4 regions of the Streptomyces sp. NPDC053755 genome follow, and region 1 is predicted to be linked to each of the others. Evidence: riboswitches for the same ligand, from Rfam matches in the RefSeq annotation. Region 1 holds a riboswitch; each other region holds the start of a gene.

Region 1 (6,903 bases):
GGGCCGGAACCGTGCCCTGCACGGCGGAGTCGAGATGGCGCACCAGCAGCGCGCTCTCGCCGTGGTCGGCGACGGCCGCGGCGGTGTCCACCCAGAGCCAGGTGGCCTCCTCGCGGGTGAGCACGTCCGGGGCGTCGTCGGGGTCGGCGCCGTCGTACTCGGCCAGCCAGAGCAGGGCGTACGGGCGGAGCGAGGCCTCCTGCACGGCGGCCCGGACCTCGGCCTCGGCGGGGGCTCCCACGACCCGGAGCGCCTCGAAGGCGAGGCCGCGCAGCAGGGCGTCCTCACCGCGGGCCACGGCCAGGAGTTCGGTCACGGCGCTGGAGAGGGTGCGCGCGGCGAGCCAGGCGCGGTACTCGTCGCGGGCGGGGCCCGGAGTGAGGCGGGCGCAGCCGCGGAGCATGTCCTCGGCGGACTGCTCGATGTTGCCGGCCGGGCTCTGGGCCGCGACGCAGATCTGTTCCAGCTTGACCCAGACCGCCCAGTTGCCCAGGGGGGTCAGGGTGGCCTGGCCGTCGCCCAGGGTGAGCGCGCCGACGGCGGCGAGACCGTCCAGGGCCCAGTCGAGCAGGGCGGGGAGGCCGTCGGTGCCGCCCTCCGCGGAGTCGGCCGCTCCGCCGTCGGCGGAGGCGTCGGTGCCGGGCGCGGGGGCGGCGGCCCCCTGGGCGGGGACCTCGCAGCGCTCCTCGCGCAGCTCCTGGACGCGCTGCCGGAGCAGGTCCAGCAGGGCCGGGACGAGCACCGGCCCGGCCGAGAGCTGGAGCAGGGAGAGCACCTGGGGGACGGCCTCGACGACCTCGGCGACGGCGCTGGGCGGCACGTCCCCGGGGGCGGGGTGGACGAGGGACCAGGCGTCGAAGAGGGCGACCCAGCCGCGCAGGACGGCGGAGTCGTCGCGGTCCCAGGCGTGCAGCCGCCAGCCGGGGCGCGCGGTGGCGCCGTGGAGCTCCACGAGGCCGGCGAGCCGGGCGCGGTCCCAGCCGGTGCGCACCTGGCCGGGCGTCAGGTCGAGGGCCGCCGCGGCGCGTTCCTGCGCGGAGCGGGCCTCGAGGCCGGCCGGAGGGGTGTAGTCGGCCTCGCGGTCGACGGCGGCCCAGCGGGCGATCCGTACGGCGTCGGCCAGGACGGTCCGCGCCTGGCGGGCCAGTTCCGCGCGGGGCGGAGTGCCCTCGGGCGGCCTCGGCGCCGGCCGGGTGCGCCGCGTCGTCACGGCCCGTCGGGCGGTGGCCAGTGCCCGCGGACGGACGAGTCGGAGTCTGGAGTTGCGCGCCATTTGCTCATCAGGCTTTCGAGACGTCACGAGGGCAGTCTTCCCGCTGACGGCCCGAAAGCCCAATCGGAATGCGGATCATCGTCAGACGTGGCGGCGCGGCGACGCGGGGCGCGGCCGGGCACGCCCCGGAGCGTGTCCGGAATGTACGGGCACCCACCGGAAGGCCGAGCCCGGCGGGCGGGCCGGGGCGGGACTCCCGGGACACGCCCTGGGGGCGTCCTGCCGAGCGGGCCGGATCGGCGACCCCGGCAGGACACGCCTTGCGTCGCCCCCTAGAGCAGCGGGGTGAGGAAGCGCCGCAGGGTCTCCTCGTAGCGGACCGGGTCGGCGTTCCACATGGCGGCGTGGGGCGCCTGGTGGACCGGCTGAAGGGTGACCAGTTCGGGGCGGCGCGCGGCCAGTTCGAGGGAGGCTTCCCAGGGGGCGAGGGTGTCGTCGGGGCCGTGGAAGACCAGGGTCGGCACGCGGAGGCCGGCCGGGTCCGGGGGGTCCGGCAGCCGGTCGCCGCGCCGCCCCGACCTGCTCTGGGCCGCGTGGACGGCGAACGGCAGCAGTGGCCGGGGAACCCGGCGGGCCGCGGCGAGGTGGCGCAGCGTGGCCTGCGGGTCGAGGACCGGGGAGTCGAGCACGAGGCCGCGGACGCTGTCCCGTACGCCCGAGTCGGCGGCGGCCCGCAGGGCCATGGTGGCGCCGGTCCCCCAGCCGTGCAGCACGACGTCCACGGCGCCCCGGCGGACGGCGTAGCGGATGGCCGCGTCGACGTCCCGCCACGCGGAGTCGCCGAGGTGGGCGAGCCCGTCCGGGGAGGCCGGCGCGCCCTCGTCGCCGCGGTGGGCGACGCACAGGACGGGGATCTGCCGGCGGGTGAGGAAGGGGACGAGGTTGAGGGGGTGCCGGCGGCTGGTTCCGAGGCCGTGCACGGCGATGACCCAGGTGGGGCGGGGGCCGGGGATCAGCCAGCCGGGCAGGCTGCCCAGCTCGCCGGGGATCTCGACGTCCTCGTAGACGACGCCGACGGCGGTGCGGGGGGTGCCGGAGTGCAGCTCGGGGGTGAGCCGGACGCGGGCGCCGGGTTCGAGGGTGCCGAGCTCGACGCGCTCCAGACGCCGCACGACGGTGTCGGCGGTGTGCGGGACGCGGTCGAGGACGGGGCCGACGAAGCCGTGGAAGTCGGGACCCTCGATGCCGTACGTCCCGGGACGCAGGGAGGCGAGGCTGCGGGTCAGGGTGACCGTGCCGGGGCCGGTGGCGTGCACGGTGAGGCGTGGGTCTCCGGGCATGGGCCGCCCGGACGCCGCCTTGAGGGCGGCGTCGCCCGCGTAACGGCCGACCGCCACCGCGGCCGCGCCGACACCGATCAGAGTGGTGACGGCCGCTGCCGTCGCTGTAGCCGGGCGCACCGTCCCAGTGTCGGTACGCGGGCGGCGGACTGCCACCCGGGAAGCACGGCGGGCCGGGCGCGACGCCGCGCGGGAGGCGCCCTGGCGGCGGGTCGCCCCTCGGGGACCGCGTGCGACCGGCGCGTTGTCCCAGGGGACGCGCGAACGGCCACGGGAGAGTGACATGGGTCACTCCGGCGGGTCCCTCGTGCGGTTGAACCGGTGCACGCGCGGTCCACGGGCTGACACGGGGCGTGCGGAGCGGAAAGGAGGGAAGTCGCGTGTGCCCCGGTACGGCCCGGATTACCCGGGGTTGCGCGGTGACCGCATCGTGGACGGAAACCGCCTCCGGGACCGTAAGCGGAATGCGCCGACACCGGATCGGGTCACCACACCGCCCGGCCCAGTTCATCTTCCGTTCACCCAGGTTGCTTACGTTCGACGAGCCACTGACGTCAAACGATTGCCTGGGTAAATGGAACACATCACGCTGCTGCTCGCGATTGTGGTCGTGACAGCTCTCGTGTTCGATTTCACGAACGGTTTCCACGACACCGCCAACGCGATGGCGACGACCATCTCGACCGGTGCCCTCAAGCCCAAGACGGCGGTGGCCATGTCCGCCGTGCTCAACCTGGTCGGCGCGTTCCTGTCCGTGGAGGTCGCCAAGACGATCTCCGGCGGGATCATCAACGAACAGGGCATTCGTACCGAAGTGATCTTCGCGGCGCTCGTCGGCGCCATCCTCTGGAATCTGCTGACCTGGCTGCTCGGCCTGCCGTCCAGCTCCTCCCACGCCCTCTTCGGCGGACTCATCGGCGCGGCCGTGATGTCGGCCGGCTGGTCGGCCGTGAACGGCTCGACCATCGTCACCAAGGTCCTCATCCCCGCGATCGCCGCGCCGCTCGTCGCCGGCCTCGCCGCGATGGTGGCCACCCGCCTGACGTACCGCATCGGCGCCAGGACCGACGAGAAGCACACGGCCAAGGGCTACCGCGCCGGCCAGATCGCCTCCGCCGGTCTCGTCTCCCTCGCCCACGGCACCAACGACGCGCAGAAGACGATGGGTGTCATCACCCTGGCGCTGGTCACCGGCGGCGTCCTCGTCCCGGGCTCCAACCCTCCCATGTGGGTCGTCGTCTCCGCCGGTGTCGCCATCGCTCTCGGCACCTACCTCGGCGGCTGGCGCATCATCCGCACCATGGGCAAGGGCCTCACCGACCTGCGGCCGCAGCAGGGCTTCGCCGCCCAGACCAGCGCCGCCACGGTCATCCTGGCCTCCTCGAACCTGGGCTTCTCGCTCTCCACCACCCAGTCCTGCTCGGGTGCCGTGATGGGCGCGGGCCTCGGCCGCAAGGGCGGCGTGGTCCGCTGGTCGACCGCCACCCGGATGTTCGTCGCCTGGGGCCTGACCCTTCCCGCGGCGGGCCTGGTCGCCGCCGGCGCCGAGTTCCTCACCCAGCAGGGCACCTGGGGCATCGTCGCCGTCGCCGTCCTGCTGATCGCCGGCTCCGGAGTCATCTGGGCGCTCTCGCGCCGCAAGCCGGTCGACCACCACAACGTCACCGACGACGACACCGACGAGCCCGCGGGCGTCGTGACCACCGCCATCGCGGCCGTCACCCCGCCGCCGGCCGGTTCCGTCGCCGCCGTCGCGGACGAGGACCTCAAGACCACCATCCCCTCGCCGGCCCCCACGGACCCGGCAGCCCCCGCGGCCCCCGCCGCCGCGGTGTAAGGACGAACCACATGAAGATCGACTGGGCAGCTCTCGGCTCCGTCTTCGGAGTCAGCCTCGTGGCGACCGTCGCCCTCGTGGGCCTGTTCACCCTCGGCATCGTCGGCCTCTCCAAGCAGGAGCAGGCCGCCGCCCGGGGAGGCTCCGCCACCCTGGCCCGCACCGGCGCGTACGCCTGCTTCGCACTCTGCGCGGCGGCCGTCGCGTACGGCATCTACCTGATCGTCGTCTGACGCGTCACGACACCACCGCCGGGCGGGTCGCACCGAAAGGTGCGGCCCGCCCGGACGTCGTTGTGGGGCTTCGCACACTCTCCCGCCGCAGGTCAAGGGTGAGTTGACGGCTGTTCGCGCCGCGTGGTGGACTTCCGGGGCCATTTACGGCGGCAGAAGAGGAAGTCCGGTGCGAATCCGGCGCGGTCCCGCCACTGTGACCGGGGAGCTGATCCCCGGGAGCCAGGAACTCTCACCGCCGGTCACGTCGAGCCAGGGCGCGGACCCTGAGTGAGGACACAGCGCCATGCCTGGCCGCAGAGCAGCCACCGGTGTATTCGCGTCCACGGACGTCTTCGCGTACGGCGCCTCCGCCGGACTGGCCGTGGACCTGCTCCTCGGCGATCCGCGCCGCGGCCATCCCGTCGCCGCGTTCGGCAGGACCGCCGGAGCCGTCGAGAGCCTCCTGCGGCGCGACCACCGCGGGTGGGGCGCGCTGCACACCGCCGTCTGCGTGGGCGGCACGGCCGCCCTGGGCGCCCTCGCCGCCCGTACCGTACGGAACCGGCCCGCCGCGTCCGCCGCCCTGACCGCCGCCGCCGTGTGGGCCGTCGTCGGGGGCACGACCCTGGGCCGGGAGGCCCGGGCCGTCGGCGGGGCGCTGGCCGCCGGAGACCTGGACGTGGCCCGCGAGCGGCTGCCGCATCTGTGCGGCCGCGATCCGCAGGCCCTGGACGGTCCCGCGATGGCCCGCGCGGTCGTGGAGTCCGTCGCCGAGAACACCTCCGACGCGGTCGTCGGCGCCCTGGTGTGGGGCGCCGTGGCCGGTGTCCCGGGGCTCGTCGGCTTCCGGGCCGTGAACACCCTGGACGCCATGGTCGGCCACAAGTCCCCCGCCTACCGCCGCTTCGGCTGGGCCTCGGCCCGGCTCGACGACCTCGCCGGCTGGCCGGGAGCGCGGCTGACGGCCGTGCTCGCCGCGGCCGCGGGCGGCGATCCCCGCGGGGCGCTGCGGGCCTGGCGCGCCGACGCGGCCGCGCATCCGAGCCCCAACGCCGGCCCCGTCGAGGCCGCCTTCGCCGGAGCGCTCGGCGTGCGGCTGGGAGGGACGCTGTCGTACGGCGGCCGGGTGGAACACCGGCCGGTGCTCAACGCGGAGGGCCGGGACGTGGACGTGGCGGACATCGAGCGTGCCGTACGGCTGTCGCGCCGGGTGACCTGGCTGACGCTGGCGGTCTGTGCGACCGGACGGGCCCTGGCGGGCGCGATGAAGCGGAGGAACGCATGACAGGCGGGGGGCTGCTGGTCGCCGGGACCACGTCCGACGCGGGCAAGAGCGTCGTCACGGCGGGGATCTGCCGCTGGCTGGTGCGCAAGGGGGTGAAGGTCGCGCCGTTCAAGGGGCAGAACATGTCCCTGAACTCCTTCGTGACCAGACAGGGCGCGGAGATCGGCCGGGCGCAGGCCATGCAGGCGCAGGCCGCGCGGGTGGAGCCGACCGCCCTGATGAACCCGGTGCTGCTCAAGCCGGGCAGCGACCGCTCCAGCCAGGTCGTGCTGATGGGCAGGCCGGTGGGCGAGCTGAGCGCCCGGGGATTCTTCGGAGGGCCCGGCGGGTCGTCCCCCGGGAAGCTGCTGCACGGAGGACGGCGGCAGGAACTCTTCGAGCCGGTCCTCGCGTGCCTGGAGGAGCTGCGGAGCACGTATGACGCCGTGATCTGCGAGGGGGCGGGCAGTCCGGCCGAGATCAACCTGCGGCGCACGGACATCGTGAACATGGGCATCGCGCGGGCCGCGCGGCTGCCGGTGCTCGTGGTCGGCGACATCGACCGGGGCGGGGTGTTCGCCCAGTTCTTCGGGACCACGGCGCTCCTGGCGCCCGAGGACCAGGAGCTGATCGCGGGCTATCTCGTGAACAAGTTCCGGGGGGACGTCTCGCTGCTCGAACCCGGGCTCGACATGCTGCTCGGCCTCACGGGGCGGCGGACGTACGGCGTCCTGCCCTACGCCCACGGCCTCGGCATCGACGAGGAGGACGGACTGCGGGTCTCCCTGCGGGGCGCGGTGCGCGAGTCCGTCGTGGCGCCGCCGCTCGGCGAGGACGTGCTGCGGGTCGCGGTCTGCGCCGTGCCGCTGATGTCCAACTTCACCGATGTGGACGCGCTGGCGGCCGAACCGGGCGTGGTCGTGCGGTTCGTGGACCGGGCCGAGGAGCTCGTCGACGCGGACCTGGTGGTCGTGCCGGGCACGCGCGGGACCGTGAAGGCGCTGGCCTGGCTGCGGGAACGCGGCCTCGCCGAC
Region 2 (6,903 bases), on a different contig from region 1:
CAAGGCCCACGTCCTCGCCTTCCTGGGCAGCAACGGCGATCTCACGGCGGACCAGTCCCGCGTCCTCGACGGCATCCGCACCTACGCCCGGGCACACCAGGATTCCCTCGACGCCCAGGGCGTCGACTGGGGGCTGTCCATCCCCGACGCCCTCGACCACCTCCTCGCCGGGCACACGAACTCGGACGCGGACTGCGCGGGCAACGCCTACCACGCGGCGATGCAGCACATCATCGACCGCAACGCCTCCGACCCCTCCCACCTGGGCACCTACTCCAAGCCCTCGACGTTCTTCGGCCTGGTGGACGACGAGATGCGCCGACTCGGCGTGCCCGCCGACCTCCTGCCCCACGGGTACCTCTACGGCGGGCTGCCCGACGAGTTCCCCTTCCTTCCGTACGCGATGGACGGATACCCCGCCATCGGGCACCTGCCGCTGGCGAAGACCAAGGCGGCCGCCGACGCCTACCGCTCGGTCCTGGACCGGATGGACCCGGACTTCCGCTACGACGTCCGGGAACTGATAGAGAAGCTGGACTTCGAGCACGACGAGTGGCAGACGGCCACGAAGAACGTCGACTGGTACACCCAGGACACACTCTTCTTCAAGCTCACCTGACCGGCCCGGGGTGCCGTGCGTCCCGGCGTCGGCCGGGACGCACGCCCGGCGCCCCGGGTGCGGAGCCGCGGCGGGTGCGGCGGCGGTCGTGGCGCTGCGGATCGCCCACGGGACGGCGACGCCCTGCTCAGCGCCGCTCCGACGCAGGGGCGGGCAGGTCGGCCTCCCCGGGCAGGAAGGTCACCTGCGGCGCTCCCGTGCGCGGGTGGACGGTGACCTCGGCCGTCACCCCGTACACCCGCCGCAGCAGGTCCGGGGTGAGCACCTCCGCGGGCGTGCCCGTGGCGGTGACCGCTCCCTCACGCAGGACGTAGAGGCGGTCGCAGTAGAAGGCGGCGAGGTTCAGGTCGTGGAGGGCGACCAGGACCGTGGCCGGGAGCCGGCGCACGAGACCCAGCACCTCCAGCTGGTGGCGGATGTCCAGGTGGTTGGTCGGCTCGTCCATGACCAGCAGGGCGGGCTGCTGGGCCAGTGCGCGGGCGATGAGCACGCGCTGGCGTTCGCCGCCGGACAGCCGGTCGAAGGAGCGGTCGGCCAGTTCGGCGGCGTCCACCGATTCCAGCGCCGACCCGACGATCCGGGCGTCCTCCCCGGTGTCGCCGTCGAAGAGCCGCTTGTGCGGCGTGCGTCCCATGGAGACCACGTCCCGCACGGTCAGGTCGAAGTCCGCACCGCTCTCCTGCACCACGGCGGCCAGCGTTCGGGCGAGCCGCCGGACCGGCATCGACCGGACCTCCGTGCCGTCCACCCGCACGCTCCCGCCCTCCGGGCGCAGCACGCGGTAGACGGCCCGCAGGAGGCTGGACTTGCCACTGCCGTTGGGCCCGACGAGGCCGATCACCTCGCCGGGCCGGGCGGTCAGCGAGACGTCCCGTACGAGCCGGCGCGCCCCCGCCGCGAGCGTGACGCCCTCGACGACGAGTTCGGCCGCCGTCACGGCGCTCCCCGGTCGGCCGTGCGCCGGGCGTCCCGGCGCATGAGCCACAGGAAGAACGGGCCCCCGCACAGCGCCGTGAGGACACCGACGGGAATCTCCATCGGCGCCGCGATCGTCCGCGCCGCGATGTCCGCCCAGACCAGGAACACGGCTCCGCCCAGGGCTGCCGTCGGCAGCACCCGGCGGTGGTCGCCGCCGACGAAGAGCCGCACGGTGTGCGGCATCATCAGCCCCACGAACCCGATCGGCCCGGCGGCCGCCACCAGGACCCCGGTGACCAGCGAGAGCAGCACGAATGTGCGGGCCCGGAACCGGGCCACGTCGAGTCCCATCGTCGCGGCCGCCTCCTCACCCGCCAGCAGCAGGTTCAGCGAACGGGCCCGCGTCAGCAGGACCGCGATGCCCAGCGCGAGCGCGGCGCCCGGCAGCCACAGGGTGCCCCACTGGACACCGCCCAGCCCCCCGAGGGTCCAGGCGAGGACGGCCCGTGCCTCGTTGCCCCGGTCGCTGGTCAGCAGCAGGACGTCCATGACCGCCGTGAGGACGGAGGCGAACGCCACCCCCGACAGCACCAGGCGCACCGAGGTGATCCGGCCGCCGGACCGGGCCGTGGTGTACACGAGCAGGAGGGTCAGCAGGGCGCCGGCGAACGCGGCGGCCGACAGGGAGACCGGTCCGAAGAGGCTCACCCCGAAGACGATCACCGCGACGGCGCCCAGCGAGGCGCCCGAGGACACCCCCAGGAGGTACGGCTCCGCGAGGGGATTGCGCACGAGGGCCTGCATGGCGGTTCCCACCACCGCGAGCCCGGCGCCCGTCACCGCCCCCAGCAGCACGCGCGGGGCCCGCACGTCGAGCACGATGGTCTCGCGCGCCGACGACCAGGTGGGCTCCGACCAGTCGGCGAAGAGGGCGTGCGTCACGATGCCCCAGACCTGGCCGGGAGGCACGTGCACCGAGCCGACGGCCATGCCGGCCGTCATCGACGCCAGGAGCACGACCGCCAGGACGGCGAGGGCGACCGGGAAGGCGCGGCGGCGGGCCCCGGCCCCCCGGTGCGGGGCCGTGCCCCGCGCGGAGGCGCCCGGGGCGCCTGGATCCGCGGGCCGGGCGGGGGCGCCGGGGGAGACGGGGACGGAATCGGCGGCGGACACGGCGTCGGCCGGGGCCGTCACCGGAAGCGCTCGGGATGCAGCCCGCGGGCGAGGTCCTCCACCGCGTACGGCGCGCGGACCCCGACCAGGGTCGCGGTCAGCGGCAGCACCACGAAGCGCTTGTTCCGTACCGCCGGCACCTCGGCGAGGGCCGGCTGTGACAGCAGGAACTCCTTCTTCCGCTCGACGCTGTCCGCCCCCGCGTAGTCGTAGATGGCGATGACCTCCGGCTTGCGGGCGACGACCTGTTCCCAGGAGACGTCACCGAAGACGTCGTCCAGGTCGGCGAAGACGTTGGCGCCTCCGGCGAGCCGGATGACCTCGGTGCCGAGGCTCTTGCCCCCCGCGGTGAACGCGGACTTGTCGCCGCTGTCGTACACGAAGACGGGGACGGAGGGCGCGCCCTCGACGGCCTCCGTCGTCTTCGCGACGCGGCCCCGGAGGTCGGCCACCAGCGCGTCGGCGCGCTCCGGAACGCCGAAGAGCGAGCCGATCGCGCGGATCTCGTCGTACGTGTCCGTCATCGACACCTTCTTCTTCCCGCAGTACTCGCGGTTGAGATAGGTGTCGATGCCGGCGTCGGCGAACGCCTTCCGCGAGCGTCCCTCGTTCTCGGAGAACGCGCTGGCGTAGCCGCCGTAGACGAAGTCCGGTTCCGCGTCGAGGACGGACTCGAACGACGGCTCCTTCCTGGCCAGTTCCGGGATCGCCGCGAAGTCCTTCCGGAAAGCGGGCAGGACGTCCGAGTCGGGGAACGCCGTGCCGACCATCCGGTTCTTCAGCCCGAGGGCCAGCATCAGCTCCGCGGGGTGCTGGTGGATCGTCACCACCCGGGAGGGTGGCTTGTCGTACGTGGTGCGCGTACCGCAGTTGTCGACGGTGACGGGGAAGCCCTTGGCGGCCGGTGCGGGGCCCTTCGGGCCGGAGGCCGTGGACGGCGAGGTGCCGCAGCCGGTGAGCAGGACTCCCGACAGGGCGAGGGCCAGGGCCGCGGCGCGCACGGAGCGGCGTCGCGGACGGGCGGCCGGACGCCGGCGCGGGGTGGGGCATGTGCCGGGCGTACGAGGCGCCCCGGAGATGAGGGGCGTGCCGGGCACGCGGGACGTGCTGGGGTACAAGAAAAGCCTCCTGGGGAGTCCGCGCTCCTCGGATCGGGCCCGCGACAGGCCAGTTTCCTGACTCCCGGATCGGCGTACACCCCAGCCTTCCCACGCGTGCGCTCAGTGGCGTCTCGACGGGTGCACTCCCCGGTCACAGTGGCGGGACCGTGCCGGATTCGCACCGGCTTCCTGTCTCCCGTCGCGGTGATGACCAGGTGATCCTACGGTTCCGCGCGAGCGGAACGGAAGCGGGCACGCCCCGGGCCCCGCCGCGTAGTTGCCGAATCGGCAAGCATGTTTGACGTTTTTCCGCGCCTTGGCGACTCTGGGCCCAGGTGCCGCCGGCACTGCGCGACCATCCCGAAGGAGCCTTCATGCCGACCTCGCAGCCCACCGATCCGACGGAGTTCTGGGAAGAGCGCTACAGCACCAGCGCCCGCGTCTGGAGCGGCGACCCGAACCCGCTCCTCGTCCGTGAGGCGGCCGGCCTGGAGCCGGGCACCGCCCTGGACCTGGGCTGCGGTGAGGGAGGTGACGTGCTGTGGCTGGCCTCGCGCGGATGGCGGGTGACCGGCGTGGACATCTCCGCCACCGCCCTCGAGCGGGCGGCGGCCCACGCCGCCGAGGCGGGTCTCGCCGACCGCGTGGCCTTCGAGCGGCACGAACTCGGAGTGACCTTCCCCAAGGGCGAGTTCGGTCTGGTGAGCGCCCAGTTCCTCCAGTCGCCCGTCGCCCTGGACCAGGAGGGCGTGCTCAGGTCGGCCGCCGAAGCGGTCGCGCCGGGCGGCACCCTCCTCATCGCGATGCACGCCGCGTGGCCCTCCTGGATGGAGGAGCACGAGTACCCGTTCGACGCCGATTTCCCCACGCTCGAAGGCGTGCTCGCGATGCTCGACCTGTCGCACCCCTGGCGGGTGGACACCCTGGAGGGTGTGGAGCGCGCCCTGTCCTCGCCCGACGGCAGGTCCGGAACCCGGGTGGACAACGTGTGGCGGCTGACCCGTACCGCCTGAAACGAGCCGCCTGACCAGCCGCCCGGTCGGTGCGGCCCTCCCCACCCCGGCTCGCGCGCCGTCGCGAGGGGCGGCTCGGCCCCTCGCACACCTGTGTGATCATGACGGGTCGGGTCCGGACAGGACCCAGGGGAGGGAACATGGCGTACACGGACACCAACGGCATCGACCTGTCCGGCGTGACGGGCAGGCTGCTCCAGACCGTGGACCTGGTGAAGAACCCGGCTCCGCAGGCCATCGCGACGGACACCGTCAACGGGCACGTCTTCGTGCTCCAGGTGGAGAGCTCGGCCACGGCGTCGGCGGGCAACATGTACCTCAACCGCATCGACCGGCAGACCGGAGTGCGTACGGGCTCGATGCAGCTGAAGGGCTTCGGGCACGGTCTCGCCATGGGCGTGGAACCGGTCGGCGCCGACAGCCACGTCTGGACCGAGGTCGGCCCGCTCCATGTCACGAGCGGGGGCACGGCCTTCGGCAAGGCCGTCACGCGGTTCCGGTTCGAGGACGGGGCGGTGCTCGACGGAGCCGCGATCCCGCAGGAGCGGAAGTTCACCGCGCCCGGCAGCACCGCCGGCACCGGGCCTTCGACCGACCCGGTGAACGGCCTCCTGACGGTGATGTACCACCAGGGCGGCGAGCGCCGCTTCACGCGCTACGACCTGACCGGCGCCGCCGCCGGCGACTGGGCACCGGTGGGCCCGACGTTCACGGTGCCCGCCGGAGAGGACACCACCCCCGCGGTGCCGTCGCCCTACCCGCTGGAGCCGAAGCTCACCTTCCAGGGGTTCGCGAGCCTCGGTGACGTCCTGTACGTGTACCAGTGGGCGCCGTACGACAAGGACAAGGACCCGGCCCTTCCCAGCGAGTTCCCGGGGATCACGTTCCTCACCTCGTACTCGTGGACGACGGGACAGCGGCTCGACCGGCAGGTGGTCACGGGCGCCGACGGCCTCACGCGGCGGGAACCCGAGGGGCTCGCCGTCGAGGTCGACCCGGCGACGGGGGAGACACGCCTGCTGTTCGGGTTCAGCAACACCACGCCGGGCAGCGAGTTCGCCCGCGACGTCACGATCGGCTGGTACCCGACCAGGCCGGCCGTGGACGGGATCAAGGTGCTGTCGGACTGGGAGGACCTCGTCCTCGAAGCCGGGACCGCCCCGGGCGCCCAGCGCCCGCGCGGCCGCCTGATCGCCATGGCCGGCACCACCCACCTCCAGCTGCGCGGCACCCTGACCTGCTTTCCCGGCCTGACGGCGGACGGCAAGGTCGCCACGCTGCCGCACCGGCTGCGCCCCACCCGGCCGGCCCGCCAGAACGTGCCGCGGAACAACTTCCACGGGCGCTGCGTCTGCCGCGTCGAGGCGGACGTCCACGGCGCGCTCTGGGCGTACGGCGCCACCGCCGACAACGCCATCACGTGGATCGACCTCGACGGCGTCTCGGTCGCCTGGCGATGACGGCACGCCGTCCCGGTCGCCCACGGCCCCGGGCCGTCGCCGCCCCGCCCCCTCGCCGCCCCGTCCTACCCGATCCGGAGGATCGCGCATGAACCGCCCCACCACCAGCCGCCGTTCCCTGCTCGGAGCGGTGCTGGCCGCCCCGGCCGTCGCCGTCGGCACCCCGCTGCTGTCCGCCTCACCCGCCGCCGCGGCGGACGTACCGGAAGGGTGTCAGCTCCTGGTCGACTGGACGGACCTCACGCTCGCCCCGGGCGTCGTGGCCGAGGCGCCCGCGCAGGCACGGGTCATCCGGCTCGCGGGCACCGAGTACCTGCAACTGCGCGGCACGGTCACCTGCTCCTTCACCGGCGACGCCCAGCTGGGCACCCTGCCCGCCACGATCCGCCCGCCGAAGCTGACCCGCGGGATCTGCCCCCGCAACAACTACCAGGGCGTCAACGCCGTCCGCGTCGAGGCCAACACCCTGGGCGTCGTGACGGTCTTCGGGCCGCAGACGACCAACAAGGTCACCTGGATCCAGCTGGACAGCTTCTCTTCCGTCCTCCTCTGACCGAGCGGGACGACGACGGACCGGATCCGCGTGCCTCACCCCGCGCTTCCGGTCCGTCGCTCGCTCA
Region 3 (6,903 bases), on a different contig from region 1:
GAGGAGGTCGGTCACCGGCCCGGTCCGCAGGCCGTCCGGGGCGAGGACCGCCGCCTCGTCCGCCCAGCGCAGGGCCAGATCCACGTCATGGGTCGCCATGACCACCGTCGTCCCCGCGTCCCGCAGCCGCACCAGCACGTCGAGCAGCCGCTCCTGACCGTGCGGATCAAGCCCGGCCGTCGGCTCGTCCATGATCAGCACGCGCGGACGCATCGCCACCGCTCCCGCGATCGCCGCCCGCTTGCGCTGCCCGTACGACAGCAGATGCGTCGGCCGGTCCTCCAGGGCCGCGATGTCCAGCGCCTCCAGGGCCTCGCGCACCCGGAGCCGTACCTCCTCCTCCGGCAGCCCCAGGTTCATCGGCCCGAACGACACGTCCTGACCCACCGAGGCCGCGAACAGCTGGTCGTCCGGGTCCTGCACGACCAGCTGGACCGTCGTCCGCAGCCGGGTCAGCCCCTTGCGGTCGTACGACACCTCCTCGCCGTCCAGCCGCAGGGCGCCGCTCGCGCACCGCAGACCACCGCTGAGCAGGCGCAGCAGCGTCGTCTTGCCGCTGCCGTTCCTGCCGAGCAGGGCCAGCGACCGCCCCTCCGGCACGGCGAAGTCGATCCCGTCGAGGACCGCGGGCCCGTCCTCGTAGGCGAAGCCCGCCCTCACCAGCTCCACGACAGGGGAACGAAGACTCACGGCAGGGACCTTTCCAGTACGAGGGTGAGCGCGACGAGACCGACGAGCAGCCCGGCCGTAGCCGCCAGGAAGCGGCGCGAGACGGGGGCGGCGGGCACCAGGACCCGCAGGGTCCCGTCGTACCCGCGCCCCGCCAGCCCGGTCTGCAGGCGCTGCGCCCGGTCGAAGCTGCGCACGAACGCCGTCGCCCCGAGTCCGGCGAGCGAGCGCCAGGTCGCCGCCCGCGTGGTCAGCCCCAGTCGGGCCGTCTGCGCCTGGCGGATCTTCGCCATCGCGTCGAGGAGCAGGAAGCTGATCCGGTACATCACCAGGGCGACGTCCACGACGGGGGCCGGCACCCCCGCCCGGACCAGCCGGGGAAGCACGTCCGAGACGGGCGTGGTGAACGCGAACAGCAGCACCCCCAGGGAGGCGGCCGCGGTCCGCAGCAGCAGCTCGCCCGCGTGCGCGGGACCGTCCGGTGCCAGGGCGACGACACCGCGCGGACCGCCCACCTCGAACAGCAGCGGAACCGCGCCCGTCACGCAGAAGCCCAGCGGAACGCGGAACGCCCGCCACAGCCGGCGTCCCGGGACACCGGCCGGACCGAGGAGCACCGAGAGGGTGGCCGCGGCGACGAGCACGGCCCCCGGCCACGGCGGCAGGCACACCGCGCACAGCGTCAGGCCGAAACCCAGAGCCGCCTTCTCGCACGGATGACGGCGGCGCCAGCGACTGCTGTGCGCCGCCGCGTCGATCGGCAGCATCCGCGCCTACTCGTCGCCGGACGGCGTCGCCGGCGGCTTGGCCCCGGCCCGGGCCTCGCCCTGCCTGCGGCCCTTGCGCAGCCCGAAGTAGTAGGCGAGGACACCGGCGCCGAGGGCGGCCTGGAGCGAGAACAGCGCCGACTCGATCTCGCCGGACGGGGGCTCGTAGAGCGGGCTGAACCACGGCTCGTAGTCGGGAGCGATCTCCGTGATCGCCGCCTCCGCCTCGCCGTCGGCCCCGGCGAAGGGCTCCTCCTTGTGGTCCCCGAGCCCCAGCACCAGCGGGAGCACGGCCAGGGCGGCCACGACGAGCAGCAGCAGCGTGTTGATCTTCGCGTTACGGCTCATCACGCGCTCGCCTCCGCCTTCTCGGTCTTCCGGTCGCCCGGGAGCAGCACCCCGAGCCGGGTCAGGTCGCTCTTGCTCGACTGCGTCAGCAGCCGCATCACGAGCACCGTCAGCAGGCCCTCGCTGACCGCCAGCGGCAACTGCGTGACGGCGAAGATGGAGCCGAACTTGGCGAGCGCGCCCACGACGCCGCTTCCCGGGTCCGGGAAGGCCAGCGCGAGCTGCACGCTGGTAACGCAGTACGTGGACAGGTCGGCGACGAACGCTCCGAAGAAGACGCTCACCATCAGCGGCACGTCGAACCGCCGCAGCAGCCGGTACACCCCGTACCCGGCCCAGGGTCCGACGATCGCCATCGAGAAGACGTTGGCGCCGAGCGTGGTGAGCCCGCCGTGCGCGAGCAGCAGGGCCTGGAACAGCAGGGTGATCGTGCCGAGGACCGCCATCACCGGCGGCCGGAACAGGATCGCCCCCAGCCCCGTGCCGGTGGGGTGGGAGCAACTCCCCGTCACCGAGGGGAGCTTGAGAGCGGACAGAACGAAGGTGAACGCACCGGACGCACCCAGCAGCAGGGTGGACTCGGGATTGGCCTTGACCTCGCGGGTCAGGGCACGGACGCCGTGGACGACGAAGGGGGCGGACGCGACGCCCCAGGCGGCCGCGTGCACGGGGGGTAGATAGCCCTCGGCTATATGCATGATCGGGAGACCCTCTCCAGCACCTCGTGGATGGACAACGCACCTTGGCCGGTCTCCTGGCTGACGGGTCATGCCGTCGCGGCTCCGCCTTCCCACACCGCAACGGTCTCCCGCGGTGGTGCAGTGGCTCCCCTGAAGGGTCTTGCCCCCCAGAGGGTGGAGCCGGACTTCCCGATCACAGTGGCGAGGGCCGCACCGGTACCGCACCGGTTTCCCGTACACCAAGGCGCTGTGACATTAGTGGGTTGACCAGGCGCATCACAACACGGAGGCCCGTGCGGACGGTGTGTGACGAGTCTCTCGCGCCCTCTCTCACTCCTTTCGGTACGTGTACGCCTCCGCGGCCGCCGCCTCCACGGCGGCCAGATCCCCGCCGGCCGTGGCCGTGACGAGCGCGGCGATCGCCCCCTCGACGAAGGGCGCGTCCACGAGCCGCGCCCCCTCCGGAAGTTCGTCGCCGTCGGCGAGGAGCGCCTTGACGGTCAGCACGGCGCTGCCCAGGTCGACCAGCAGGGCGACACCGGCGCCCTGGTCGACCGCCTTCGCGGCCTCGGCGATCAGCGCGGAGCTGGTGCCGAGACCGCCGTCCGGGGTCCCTCCTGCGGGCAGGATCGGCGCGGTGGCGCCGCCACCGGAGAGTCCCCTGGCGAGTTCGGCGACGGCCGAGGCCACGGCGGCGCTGTGCGAGACGAGGACGATGCCGACCCGGCCGCCGGTCACGGGGCCACCTCCGCGAGGGCGGCGACCAGCAGCGCGGACGAGGCGGCACCCGGGTCCTGGTGCCCGATCGAGCGCTCGCCCAGATAGCCGGCGCGGCCTTTGCGCGCCCGGAGGGGCACGGTGGCCAGCGCGCCCTCCTCGGCCGCCGTCCGGGCCGCCTCGAAGGACTCGCGCAGGGCCTCGGCCGCCGGGACGAGCGCGTCCAGCATCGTCTTGTCGCCGACGTGCGCCCCACCGAGCTGCGCGACGGCGGCGACCCCGGCCGCCAGCGCTTCGGCGAACGCCTCGCGCGTCACGGTCGGGGCCTCGCCGAGCGCCTTGCCGGTACGGCGCAGGAGCGTCCCGTACAGCGGCCCCGAGGCGCCGCCGACGGTGGAGATCAGCTGTCGCCCCGCGGTGGTGAGCACGCCTCCCGGCGTCGCGGGGGGTTCCTTCTCCAGGAGGTCCGTCACGGCGGCGAAACCCCGCCTGAGGTTGGCTCCGTGGTCGGCGTCGCCGATCGCGGAGTCGAGATCGGTCAGTCGGTCCGCCTCCCGGTCGACGGCGGCCGCGGCGATCGCCAGCCACTGCAGGAAGAACGCGGCGTCGAGCGCGTCGGCCCCGTGGGCCGCCGGCGGTCGGGCGGCGTCGGCCGACGCGCGTGCCGCGGCGGCGCTGCCGGGGCCGGTCGGTGCGTTCGGTACGGGTCCAGCGGTCGGCTCGGTCGGTCCGGTCACTTCGGGCACTCTCCTTCTCACCGGCCCCAGCGCAGGGCAGCCGTCCGCACGGGCGCGTCCCACAGGCGTAGCAGTTCCTCGTCGGCCTCGCAGAGCGTCACCGAGCAGCCGGCCATGTCGAGGGAGGTCACGTAGTTCCCGACGAGGGTCCGGGCGACCGGGATCCGGCGCTCGCCGAGCACCCGCTGCACCTCGGCGTTGAACCCGTACAGCTCGAGCAGCGGCGTGGCCCCCATGCCGTTGACCAGCGCGAGGACGGGACCCGACGGCCGCAGGTCGTCCAGTACGGCATCGACGGCGAAGTCCGCGATCTCCCGCGAGGTCATCATCGCGCGCCGCTCCCGCCCCGGCTCGCCGTGGATGCCGATCCCCAACTCCAGCTCGCCCTGCGGCAGGTCGAAGGTGGGGCTGCCCTTCGCGGGTGTCGTGCAGGAGCTCAGCGCCACGCCGAAGGAGCGCGACCGCCCGTTCACCCGCCGGGCGAGGGCCTCGACGCGCTCCAGCGGAGCGCCCTCCTCGGCGGCGGCTCCCGCGATCTTCTCCACGAAGAGCGTCGCACCCGTCCCGCGCCGCCCGGCGGTGGAGAGGCCGTCCGTCACGGCCACGTCGTCGTCGACCAGGACCCGGGCGACCTGGATGCCCTCGTCCTCGGCGAGCTCGGCGGCCATCTCGAAGTTGAGCACGTCCCCGGTGTAGTTCTTGACGACGAACAGCACCCCCGCCCCGCTGTCCACCGCGGCGGCGGCCCGCACCATCTGGTCCGGCACGGGTGACGTGAAGACCTCGCCCGGGCACGCCGCCGCCAGCATCCCCGGCCCCACGAAACCCGCGTGCAACGGCTCGTGCCCGGACCCGCCCCCGGACACCAGGGCGACCTGCCCGGCGACCGGCGCGTCCCGCCGCAGGACCACACGGTTCTCGACGTCCACGACGAGCTCGGGATGCGCGGCCGCCATGCCCCGCAGCGCGTCGGCGACCACGGTCTCCGGGACGTTGATCAGCATTCTCATGGCTCTCTCCTGGCAGCGCTCGACGGTGCGGTTCCGGCTGTGTCCTTCCCCCGTCACCCTTCCCCAGGCGCGCGGCCCCCATCACCTGCCGTACCGCCTCGTGCCTGCCTCCGAGGCCCGTCGCCGCACCACCCCGGGGGACGACCCGCGTCCCGTCTCCCGTGACCGGGCGCGGTGCCGTGTCCTTCCCGGAAACCGGGTGCCGGGCATGCCGGAAAGGCGCCTGACCCGGGCACGTGCCGGATCAGGCGCCTTCCGCGCGAGCCGCCGCCCGCGCTCGGAGCGTCAGTGCTTCTTCTTCTTGCCGCTCAGCCAGCTGACGATCGGCGACACCGCCTCCTGCGCCACCTGGGAGACCTCGTGGAGCGCGTGGGCGCCCTTCTTGGAGAGGTGCGCGGCGCCGTGGATCCACCGGGACTGGCCGAGCATCAGGGCGCTCAGACCCGCGATCGCGGCCTGCTTCTTGAACTCCTTGCTCTTCCAGCCGTAGCCGACCCCGTAGAAGACCGCGCTGGTCACGTCGAGGATGGCGGCGCCGACACCGATCCCGAAGCCCGCGGCCACGATGAGCGCGCCGGCCGGAGGGTGGAAGAGGCCGACGCCGATACCGATGAGCCCCACGCCGACGCCCGCGAAGCCGGCGACCACGGCGGCCGAGTGGGTGTACTCGGCCCACCACTTCGCGCTGCCCAACTCCGGTTCGCTCTTGACGGAGTCGTAGTCGGCGACGTTGCACTGGTTGACCCCGGCCTGCTTGGCCGCCTGGGCCTCGACGGCGGCCTCCCGGGCCCTCGCGGCGACCTCGGCCTTTCGCTTCTCGCCCTCGATCTGCCAGGCCTGGCTCGCGGCCGTCGCCGCGGCCTCGGCGTTCTGGTTGGCCTGCCACTCCGAGGCACGGGCGCGGGCGGCCGAGGCCTGAGCGGAGTTGGCGGACGCGATCGCGCTGCGGGCCGAGGCGAGCGCACGGCTGGCCGCGAAGTTCGCCGAGCGTGCGGCGATGCGCGCGTTGGAGGCCGCGTACCTGGCCTTGTCGGCGGAGGCCTGCGCCTCCTTCGCGGACTGCTCGGCGTTGTTCGCCAGTACGTTCGCCTGCTGCGCCGCGGTAGCCGCCTGCGCCGCAGACTGCTGGGCCCTGTCGGCCCACTGCAACGCCTCGGCGGCCGCGTTTCGGGCCTTGGCCGCCGCCTCCTGGGCACGGGCGGCGTCCTCCTGCGCCTTGTGCGCGATCTTGGCCGCCGCGGCGATCGCGCCCTGCATGGCGGCGATGTGCGAGGAGGAGTCGTGATCGAGCTCGGCGGAGTCGTACTGCGCCGTGGCGACGAAGTTGCGACGCATCCACGCCGGGCCCTCCATCGCGACCTGGGCATGGGCCTTGGTGTAGTTCCCACCGGTGTGCAGGAGGGTGGAGGTGGCCACCGCGTCGTCCTCGCGCAGCGCCTTCTCGAGCTCCACGGCGAGGAAGTCGTACAGCGCCTGCGCGGTCCCGGCGTCCAGCGCCGCGTGCGCCGCCGCCGTCACCGCGCGCCCGGGATTCTCGGCCAGGACGCGGTTGACCGCGACGCGGTTGTCCGTCGCGGCGGCCTGCATCGCTCCGGTGGCGAGGAACGTCGCCACGGCATCCGGGTCGGTGCTCTCCAGCGCCGCGGTCGCGGCGAAGGCGACCGCCGGGGGAGAGGTCCTGGCGATGTAGAGGGTGGTCTCCCGGTCGTCCTGCCGCTGAGCGATCCGGCGGTCGACCTCGATCCACGCGTGCACCTCGGAGTCCGTGCCCGCCAGGGCGAACCGGGCGGCCTCCTGGGACCAGCTGCCCTTGGACTCCATCAGGGCGAGGGCGGCCTTGCGCCCGAGCGCGGCGGCGCCGGTGGCGTCCCCGGCCTTCAGCGCGGCCTCGGCCTGGGCGACGAGGTCCTTCGTGGCCTGGACGGTCTGCTCCGCCTGGGTCCGCTTCCGCTCCGTCTCGGCCCTCTCCTCGGCC
Region 4 (6,903 bases), on a different contig from region 1:
AAGGCCCCCGACCGCGCCTACGGCCACGTGGAGGTGGACGGCGTCTGGAAGCCGGAGTTCGTCAGGGACCCGGACGCCCAGGCTCCCGCCGGCGGCGTCAGCTCCACGGCCCGTGACATGGCCACCTGGATGCGGCTCCAGCTCGCCAACGGCACGCTGGACGGCCGGCGGATCATCGACGCCGAGGCCCTGGAACGCACCCACTGGCCCGAGTCGGTGTCGAACCCGCCCCACGCCCCGGCCGCCCGGACCGGTTTCTACGGCCTCGGCTGGAACGTGAGCTACGACGACCAGGGCCGGCTCAGGCTCTCCCACACGGGAGCCTTCGCCGAGGGCGCGCACACGAACGTCACGATGCTGCCCGGCGAGCGGCTCGGCATCGTCGTCCTGACCAACACCGCACCGGTCGGCGTCGCCGACGCCGTCGCCCTCGACTTCTTCGACATCGCGCAGACCGGCGAGGTCAGCCGCGACTGGATCCCGCTCGTCGACGCGCTGTACCAGCAGGAGGCGGACGCGGGCCGTTCGAAGACCGACTACGCCCACCCGCCGTCCGGTGCCGCGCCCGCGAAGGCGCCGGAGACCTACGCGGGCACGTACGGGAACGACTACTACGGCCGGGCCGAGGTCGTCGCCGGCGCCGACGGCGCCCTGACGCTCCGTCTGGGGCCGGAGCCCCAGACGTACCGGCTCACCCACTACGCCGGCGACACGTTCAGCTTCCCCACCGCCGGCGAGAACGCCGTCGGGCTCACCGGGGTCACCTTCACCCCGGACGGCAGGTCCTTCACCGTCGAGTACCTGAACACGGAGGGCCTGGGGACCTTCACCCGTAGCGGCGGGGCGTCCAGGTGATGGTCCGGCCGTCGCCGCGCTCGACGGCCCGGGTCTGCGAGGAGCCGATCAGCAGCAGCGTGCGCATGTCGACCTCCGACGGCTCCAGCGTCTTCAGGGTCACCACCCGCACCGACTGCTCGGGCCCGCCCACGTCCCGCGCCACGACCACCGGCGTCTCGGGCGAGCGGAGTTCGAGCAGCAGGTCACGGGCGGCCGCCACCTGGTGCGTACGGGACTTCGACCCCGGGTTGTAGAGGGCGAGGACCAGGTCCGCCCCCGCCGCGGCGCGCAGTCGTTCGGCGATGACGTCCCAGGGCTTGAGGCGGTCGGACAGGGAGATCGTGGCGTAGTCGTGGCCCAGCGGGGCGCCCGCCGCCGCGGCCGCCGCGTTGGCCGCGGTGACCCCGGGCAGGACGCGCACGGGCACGTCCGCGTAGCGCGGTTCGGACGCCACCTCCAGGACCGCCGTGGCCATCGCGAAGACGCCCGGATCGCCGCCGGAGACGACCGCGACCCGCCGCCCGCGCCGCGCCAGGTCGAGGGCGAACTCGGCCCGCTCGGACTCGACCTTGTTGTCGGACCCGTGGCGCCGCTGGCCCGGCCGCAGGACCGGCACCCGGTCGACGTAGGTGGTGTAGCCGACCAGGTCGTCGGCGTTGACCAGCGCGCCGCGCGACTCCGGCGTCAGCCAGGGCGCGCCCGCCGGGCCGGTGCCGACGACGACGACCTCGCCCCGTTCGCGTACGGGCGCCTCCTGATCGATGCGGGAGGGCAGCACGGCCACCGAGAAGTAGGGGACCGAGGCCGGGTCGACCTCGGCCAGCGTCGCCGTCCGCTCGCCGGCCATGAACGCCCGCTCGACGTATCGCGCGTCGTCGAGCCGGCCGGCCCGCTCCAGGGCGCGCCGCACGGTCGGGAAGGTCCGCCCCAGCTTCATCACGACCGCCGAGTCGGTGCCCGCGAGCCGGGCCGTCAGCTCGTCCTCCGGCAGCGTGCCGGGGATGATCGTCAGGACCTCCTCCGCCTCGCACAGCGGCTCGCCGAGCCGGGCGGCGGCGGCGCTCACCGAGGTCACGCCGGGGATGACCGTCGTGTCGTAGCGGTGTGCAAGACGCTTGTGCATGTGCTGGTACGAGCCGTAGAAGAGCGGGTCCCCCTCGGCGAGGACGGCGACCGTGCGGCCCGCGTCCAGGTGGGCGGCGAGCCGTGCCGACGCCTCTTCGTAGAAGTCGTCGAGCGCGCCCCGGTAGCCGCCGGGATGGTCGGTGGTCTCCACGGTGAGCGGGTACATCAGCCGCTCCTCGACGTGGTCCTCGCGGATGTGCTCGGCCGCGATGGAGCGGGCGATGGACCGGCCGTGGCGGGCCGAGTGGTACGCGATCACGTCGGCGGCCGCGATGGCCCTCACGGCGGCGACGGTCATCAGGTTCGGGTCGCCGGGGCCGAGCCCGACCCCGTACAGCTTGCCGCTCATGCCTGGATCTCCGCCTCGGTCGCGATCGCGTTGACGGCGGCGGCCGTCATGGCGCTGCCGCCGCGCCGTCCCCGGACGACGAGGTGGTCGACGCCGGAGGCGTGCGCGGCCAGCGCGTCCTTGGACTCGGCGGCGCCGATGAAGCCGACCGGTATGCCGAGGACGGCCGCCGGGCGGCCGGCGCCCTGCTCGATCATCTCCAGGAGGCGGAAGAGGGCGGTGGGCGCGTTGCCGATGGCGACGACCGAGCCTTCGAGGCGGTCGCGCCACAGCTCCAGGGCCGCCGCGCTGCGGGTCGTGCCGAGTTCGGCGGCGAGGGCGGGCACGGAGGGGTCGGAGAGGGTGCAGACCACGTCGTTGTCGGCGGGCAGCCGCTTGCGGGTCACCCCGCTGGCCACCATCTGCGCGTCGCAGAGGATCGGCGCGCCGGCGCGCAGGGCGGCGCGGGCGCGCGAGACGACCTCGGGCGAGTAGGCGAGGTCACGGACGAGGTCGACCATGCCGCAGGCGTGGATCATCCGGACCGCGACCTGGCTGACGTCGGCGGGCAGACCCGCGAGATCCGCCTCGGCGCGGATCGTGGCAAAGGACTGGCGGTAGATCTCCGCGCCGTCCTTCTCGTAGTCGAACATCCTGTTGCTCTCGCTCATCTCGTGGTGGGTGTACGGGCTGTCGCCACAGCGGCCGCCAGTTGCGTTCTCGGGGTGGGGACGCCGTCGACCTCGTACGTTCCGTCGCCGGTGGCGACGACGTCGACCCAGGTGCCCTTGGGGTGGCCGCAGCGCCGTGCGCAGCCGGAGAAGTGGACGGGGAGCCCGCCCGCGCCGTGGCCGGGGGTCGCGTCCGCCCGGACGTCGGCGAGCGACTTGGCGCACCCGGGCCGTCCGGTGCACGCGCCCACGCCGAGCCACGGGGAGCCGGCGCGGGTGATCAGTCCGGCCTCGGCGAGGGCGTCGAGCCGCGCCCCGGCGGCCGCGCGGTCGGCGAGGCCGGTCACGACGGCTCCGCGCCACGGAGTGAGCCGCAGCTCGCCGTCGTCGCCGTCGTCGGGAGCGAGGGCGCGCAGCTGCGCGGAGGTGAGGCGGCCGAGCGGGACGGCGACGGCGACGGCGTGCTTCCCGGTCAGGGGGTGGGCGTGGACGCCGGGGAGCGGGGCCGCGCCGCCGCTGTCCGGACCCGCCGCGCCGGGAGCGTCCGGCCCCACGGGTGCGGCCGGGACGCCCGCGCGGTCGAGCGCGGCCGCGAGGTCCGGCGCGACGCCCTCGGGGAGTTCGCGCACACGCCAGGCGCCCGTGCCGGCCTCGCGGGCGGCGGCCAGGAAGGCGTCGGCGGCCGCGAGGGCGGCGCGGGGCGCGTCGGCGGCCGCGACCCGGAAGACCCGGCACCCGGCGACCCGCAGCAGCGCGCCGGATCCGGAGGCCCGTGACGAGGTCGCGGGCGGCGCGGAGAGGGCGGAGGAGTGCCCGGACGTTGAGAACAACGTCACATCCGCGCCGAGTCCGCCGACGTCGTCGCGCCCGTCGTCCAGGGCGAAGAGAAAACGACCGGAAAGCGCCGTCGTCCAGTCCCGCGAGCACAGCAGGGCGTCCAGCTCGCGCGCCCACAACTGCACGTCCTGGCAGCCGTTTCCGTCGACTCCGGCCAGGGGTGAGGCGACGATGTTCCGGACGCGCTCGTGGGTCACGGAGGGCAGCAGTCCGGCCGGGGCCAGCAGCCCGGCGAGGGCCGCCCCGCAGTCCTCGCCGAGGCCGCGCAGCTCCACGTTCCCCCGTGAGGTGACGCTGATCCGGCCGTCGCCCAGCTCGTCCGCGGCCAGGGCCAGACACCGCACCTGACGTGCCGTCAACTTTCCCGCGGGCAGGCGCAATCGCGCCAGGCGGCCGTCGTCGGCGGGGTGCAGTCGCAGCGCCCCGGGGCAGGCATCGCCACGGTCCCGTATGAGAGGTTCGCCCTGGTTGGGCGTTGTGGGTGGGGTGGGCGGCATGGCGGCGAGCATACCCACGAGGATCCGGCCGACCCTTCGGGCCGCCGCGCGCAGGATCTACTATGCAGACGGCATGGGGTCCCAGGACCCCGGGGAGGAAGCCCGGTGAGATTCCGGCGCGGTCCCGCCACTGTGAGCCCGTCCCGGAAACGGGGGCCGGGTGAGTCAGGAACTCCCGCCGTCCACACGACCACCCGGGGCGCGGACAACCCCGAGGAAGGCCTGCGCTCGCATGCGAATTCTGTTGCTGTCGCACTCCGACACCGACCTGCTCAGCGCCCGCGCGGCCGGCGGCCCGGTCGCCTACCGGTTCGCCAACCCCTCCCGCCTCGGCCTCGACGAGCTGCCGGGCCTCCTCGACGACACCGACCTCGTCGTCGTCCGCCTCCTCGGCGGGCTGCGCGCGTGGGAGGACGGACTGGACGCCCTCCTCGCCGAGGGCCAGGCCCGTCCCGTGGTCGTCCTCAGCGGCGAACAGGCCCCCGACGCGCAGCTCATGGAGGCCTCCACGGTCCCCATCGGCGTGGCCACCGAGGCCCACGCCTACCTGGCGCACGGCGGCCCGGACAACCTGGAGCAGCTCGCCCGGTTCCTCGCCGACACCGTGCTGCTCACCGGCCACGGCTTCGAGGCCCCGGCCGCCGCCCCCACCTGGGGGCCCCTGGAGCGCGAGCCGGGGAACGCCGACGGCCCCACGGTCGCCGTGCTCTACTACCGCGCCCACCACATGAGCGGAAACACCGCCTTCATCGGCGCCCTGTGCGACGCCCTCGAGGACGCCGGCGCCCGCCCGCTCCCGCTGTACGTCGCCTCCCTGCGCGCTCCCGAGCCCGAGCTGCTCGACCGGCTGCGCGGCGCCGACGCGATCGTCACCACCGTCCTCGCGGCCGGCGGCACCAAGCCCGCCGAGGCCCAGGCGGGCGGGGACGAGGAGGCCTGGGACGCCGGCGCGCTCGCCGCCCTCGACGTGCCGATCCTCCAGGCGCTCTGCCTCACCGGCTCGCGCGCGGCCTGGGAGGAGAGCGACGAGGGGCTCTCCCCGCTGGACGCCGCCGGCCAGGTCGCCGTCCCCGAGTTCGACGGCCGGCTGATCACCGTCCCGTTCTCCTTCAAGGAGATCGACGAGGACGGCCTGCCCGCGTACGTCGCCGACGCCGAGCGCGCGGCCCGCGTCGCCGGGATCGCCGTCCGCCACGCCCGCCTGCGGCACATCCCGAACGCCGAGAAGAAGCTCGCCCTGGTCCTCTCCGCGTACCCGACCAAGCACTCCCGGATCGGCAACGCGGTCGGTCTCGACACCCCCGCCTCCGCCGTGGCGCTGCTGCGGCGCCTGCGCGAGGAGGGGTACGACTTCGGGCCCGAGGACGAGATCCCCGGTCTGGTCTCCGGCGACGGCGACGAGCTGATCTACGCCCTGATCGAGGCCGGCGGCCACGACCGGGACTGGCTGACGGAGGAGCAGCTCGCCCGCAACCCCGTCCGCATCCCGGCGGCCGACTACAAGCGCTGGTACGCGACCCTGCCCGAGGAGCTGCGCCGCCACGTCGAGGAGCACTGGGGCCCGGCGCCCGGCGAGATGTTCCTGGACCGCTCCCGCAACCCGGAGGGCGACATCGTCCTCGCGGCCCTGCGGCGCGGGAACCTGCTGATCCTCATCCAGCCGCCGCGCGGCTTCGGCGAGAACCCGATCGCGATCTACCACGATCCCGATCTTCCGCCGTCCCACCACTACCTCGCCGCCTACCGCTGGATCGCCGCCCGCGCCGAGGACGGCGGCTTCGGGGCGGACGCGATGGTCCACCTCGGCAAGCACGGCAACCTCGAGTGGCTGCCCGGCAAGAACGCCGGCCTCTCCGCCGCCTGCGGCCCGGACGCCGCTCTCGGCGACCTCCCGCTGGTCTACCCCTTCCTGGTCAACGACCCGGGGGAGGGCACCCAGGCCAAGCGGCGGGTGCACGCCACGCTCGTCGACCACCTGGTGCCGCCGATGGCCCGCGCCGACTCCTACGGCGACATCGCGCGCCTGGAGCAGCTGCTCGACGAGTACGCGCAGATCTCCTCCATGGACCCCTCGAAGCTGCCGGCGATCCGCGCCCAGATCTGGACGCTGATCCAGGCCGCCAAGCTCGACCACGACCTGGGGATGGAGGACCGGCCCGACGACGACGGCTTCGACGACTTCCTGCTGCACGTCGACGGCTGGCTCTGCGAGGTCAAGGACGCGCAGATCAGGGACGGTCTGCACGTGCTCGGCGGGGCGCCGAAGGGCGAGGCGCGGGTCAACCTCGTGCTGTCGATCCTGCGCGCCCGGCAGATCTGGGGCGGCACGCAGGCGCTCCCCGGCCTCCGCGAGGCCCTGGGGCTCGACGAGTCGGCCGCGACGCTGCGGACCGCGGACGAGGCGGAGGAGAAGGCCAGGGAGCTGGTCGAGGCGCTGGAGGCCGCGGACTGGTCCGTGGACGCCGTCGCCGGGATCGCCGGCGGATACGGCCCCGAGGTCGCGGACGTCCTGCGCTTCGCCTGCGAGCAGGTCGTGCCCCGGCTCGCCGGCACCACGAACGAACTCACGCACGCCGTACACGCGTTGAACGGCGGCTTCGTACCGGCC

The links. Region 1 has a riboswitch for cobalamin ahead of AB0K65_RS24305 (cobalamin biosynthesis protein). Riboswitches for the same ligand answer to the same signal wherever they lie in the genome.
Region 2: another riboswitch for cobalamin. It lies ahead of AB0K65_RS27170 (ABC transporter substrate-binding protein); the one in region 1 lies ahead of AB0K65_RS24305 (cobalamin biosynthesis protein).
Region 3: another riboswitch for cobalamin. It lies ahead of AB0K65_RS25540 (energy-coupling factor ABC transporter permease); the one in region 1 lies ahead of AB0K65_RS24305 (cobalamin biosynthesis protein).
Region 4: another riboswitch for cobalamin. It lies ahead of cobN (cobaltochelatase subunit CobN); the one in region 1 lies ahead of AB0K65_RS24305 (cobalamin biosynthesis protein).

What each region holds. Positions count from the first base shown of each region.
Region 1 is NZ_JBFASK010000028.1:37,705-44,607, reverse strand. Features, by position in the region: gene AB0K65_RS24325 (hypothetical protein) at 1-1,273, opposite strand, end outside; gene AB0K65_RS24320 (hypothetical protein) at 1,546-2,673, opposite strand; gene AB0K65_RS24315 (inorganic phosphate transporter) at 3,128-4,390, shown strand; gene AB0K65_RS24310 (hypothetical protein) at 4,402-4,623, shown strand; cobalamin riboswitch at 4,732-4,877, shown strand; gene AB0K65_RS24305 (cobalamin biosynthesis protein) at 4,910-5,890, shown strand; gene AB0K65_RS24300 (cobyric acid synthase) at 5,887-6,903, shown strand, end outside.
Region 2 is NZ_JBFASK010000036.1:35,371-42,273, reverse strand. Features, by position in the region: gene AB0K65_RS27185 (hypothetical protein) at 1-619, shown strand, start outside; gene AB0K65_RS27180 (ABC transporter ATP-binding protein) at 747-1,556, opposite strand; gene AB0K65_RS27175 (iron ABC transporter permease) at 1,553-2,710, opposite strand; gene AB0K65_RS27170 (ABC transporter substrate-binding protein) at 2,728-3,711, opposite strand; cobalamin riboswitch at 3,858-4,041, opposite strand; gene AB0K65_RS27165 (methyltransferase domain-containing protein) at 4,185-4,823, shown strand; gene AB0K65_RS27160 (hypothetical protein) at 4,964-6,283, shown strand; gene AB0K65_RS27155 (hypothetical protein) at 6,372-6,836, shown strand; partial or broken gene AB0K65_RS27150 (cation:proton antiporter) at 6,901-6,903, opposite strand, start outside.
Region 3 is NZ_JBFASK010000031.1:44,082-50,984, forward strand. Features, by position in the region: gene AB0K65_RS25525 (ATP-binding cassette domain-containing protein) at 1-690, opposite strand, end outside; gene cbiQ (cobalt ECF transporter T component CbiQ) at 687-1,436, opposite strand; gene AB0K65_RS25535 (energy-coupling factor ABC transporter substrate-binding protein) at 1,443-1,784, opposite strand; gene AB0K65_RS25540 (energy-coupling factor ABC transporter permease) at 1,784-2,482, opposite strand; cobalamin riboswitch at 2,511-2,751, opposite strand; gene AB0K65_RS25545 (PTS fructose transporter subunit IIA) at 2,795-3,202, opposite strand; gene dhaL (dihydroxyacetone kinase subunit DhaL) at 3,199-3,774, opposite strand; gene dhaK (dihydroxyacetone kinase subunit DhaK) at 3,936-4,928, opposite strand; gene AB0K65_RS25560 (ALF repeat-containing protein) at 5,214-6,903, opposite strand, start outside.
Region 4 is NZ_JBFASK010000001.1:286,543-293,445, reverse strand. Features, by position in the region: gene AB0K65_RS01290 (serine hydrolase) at 1-855, shown strand, start outside; gene AB0K65_RS01285 (precorrin-2 C(20)-methyltransferase) at 827-2,311, opposite strand; gene AB0K65_RS01280 (precorrin-8X methylmutase) at 2,308-2,943, opposite strand; gene cobG (precorrin-3B synthase) at 2,958-4,307, opposite strand; cobalamin riboswitch at 4,348-4,493, shown strand; gene cobN (cobaltochelatase subunit CobN) at 4,528-6,903, shown strand, end outside.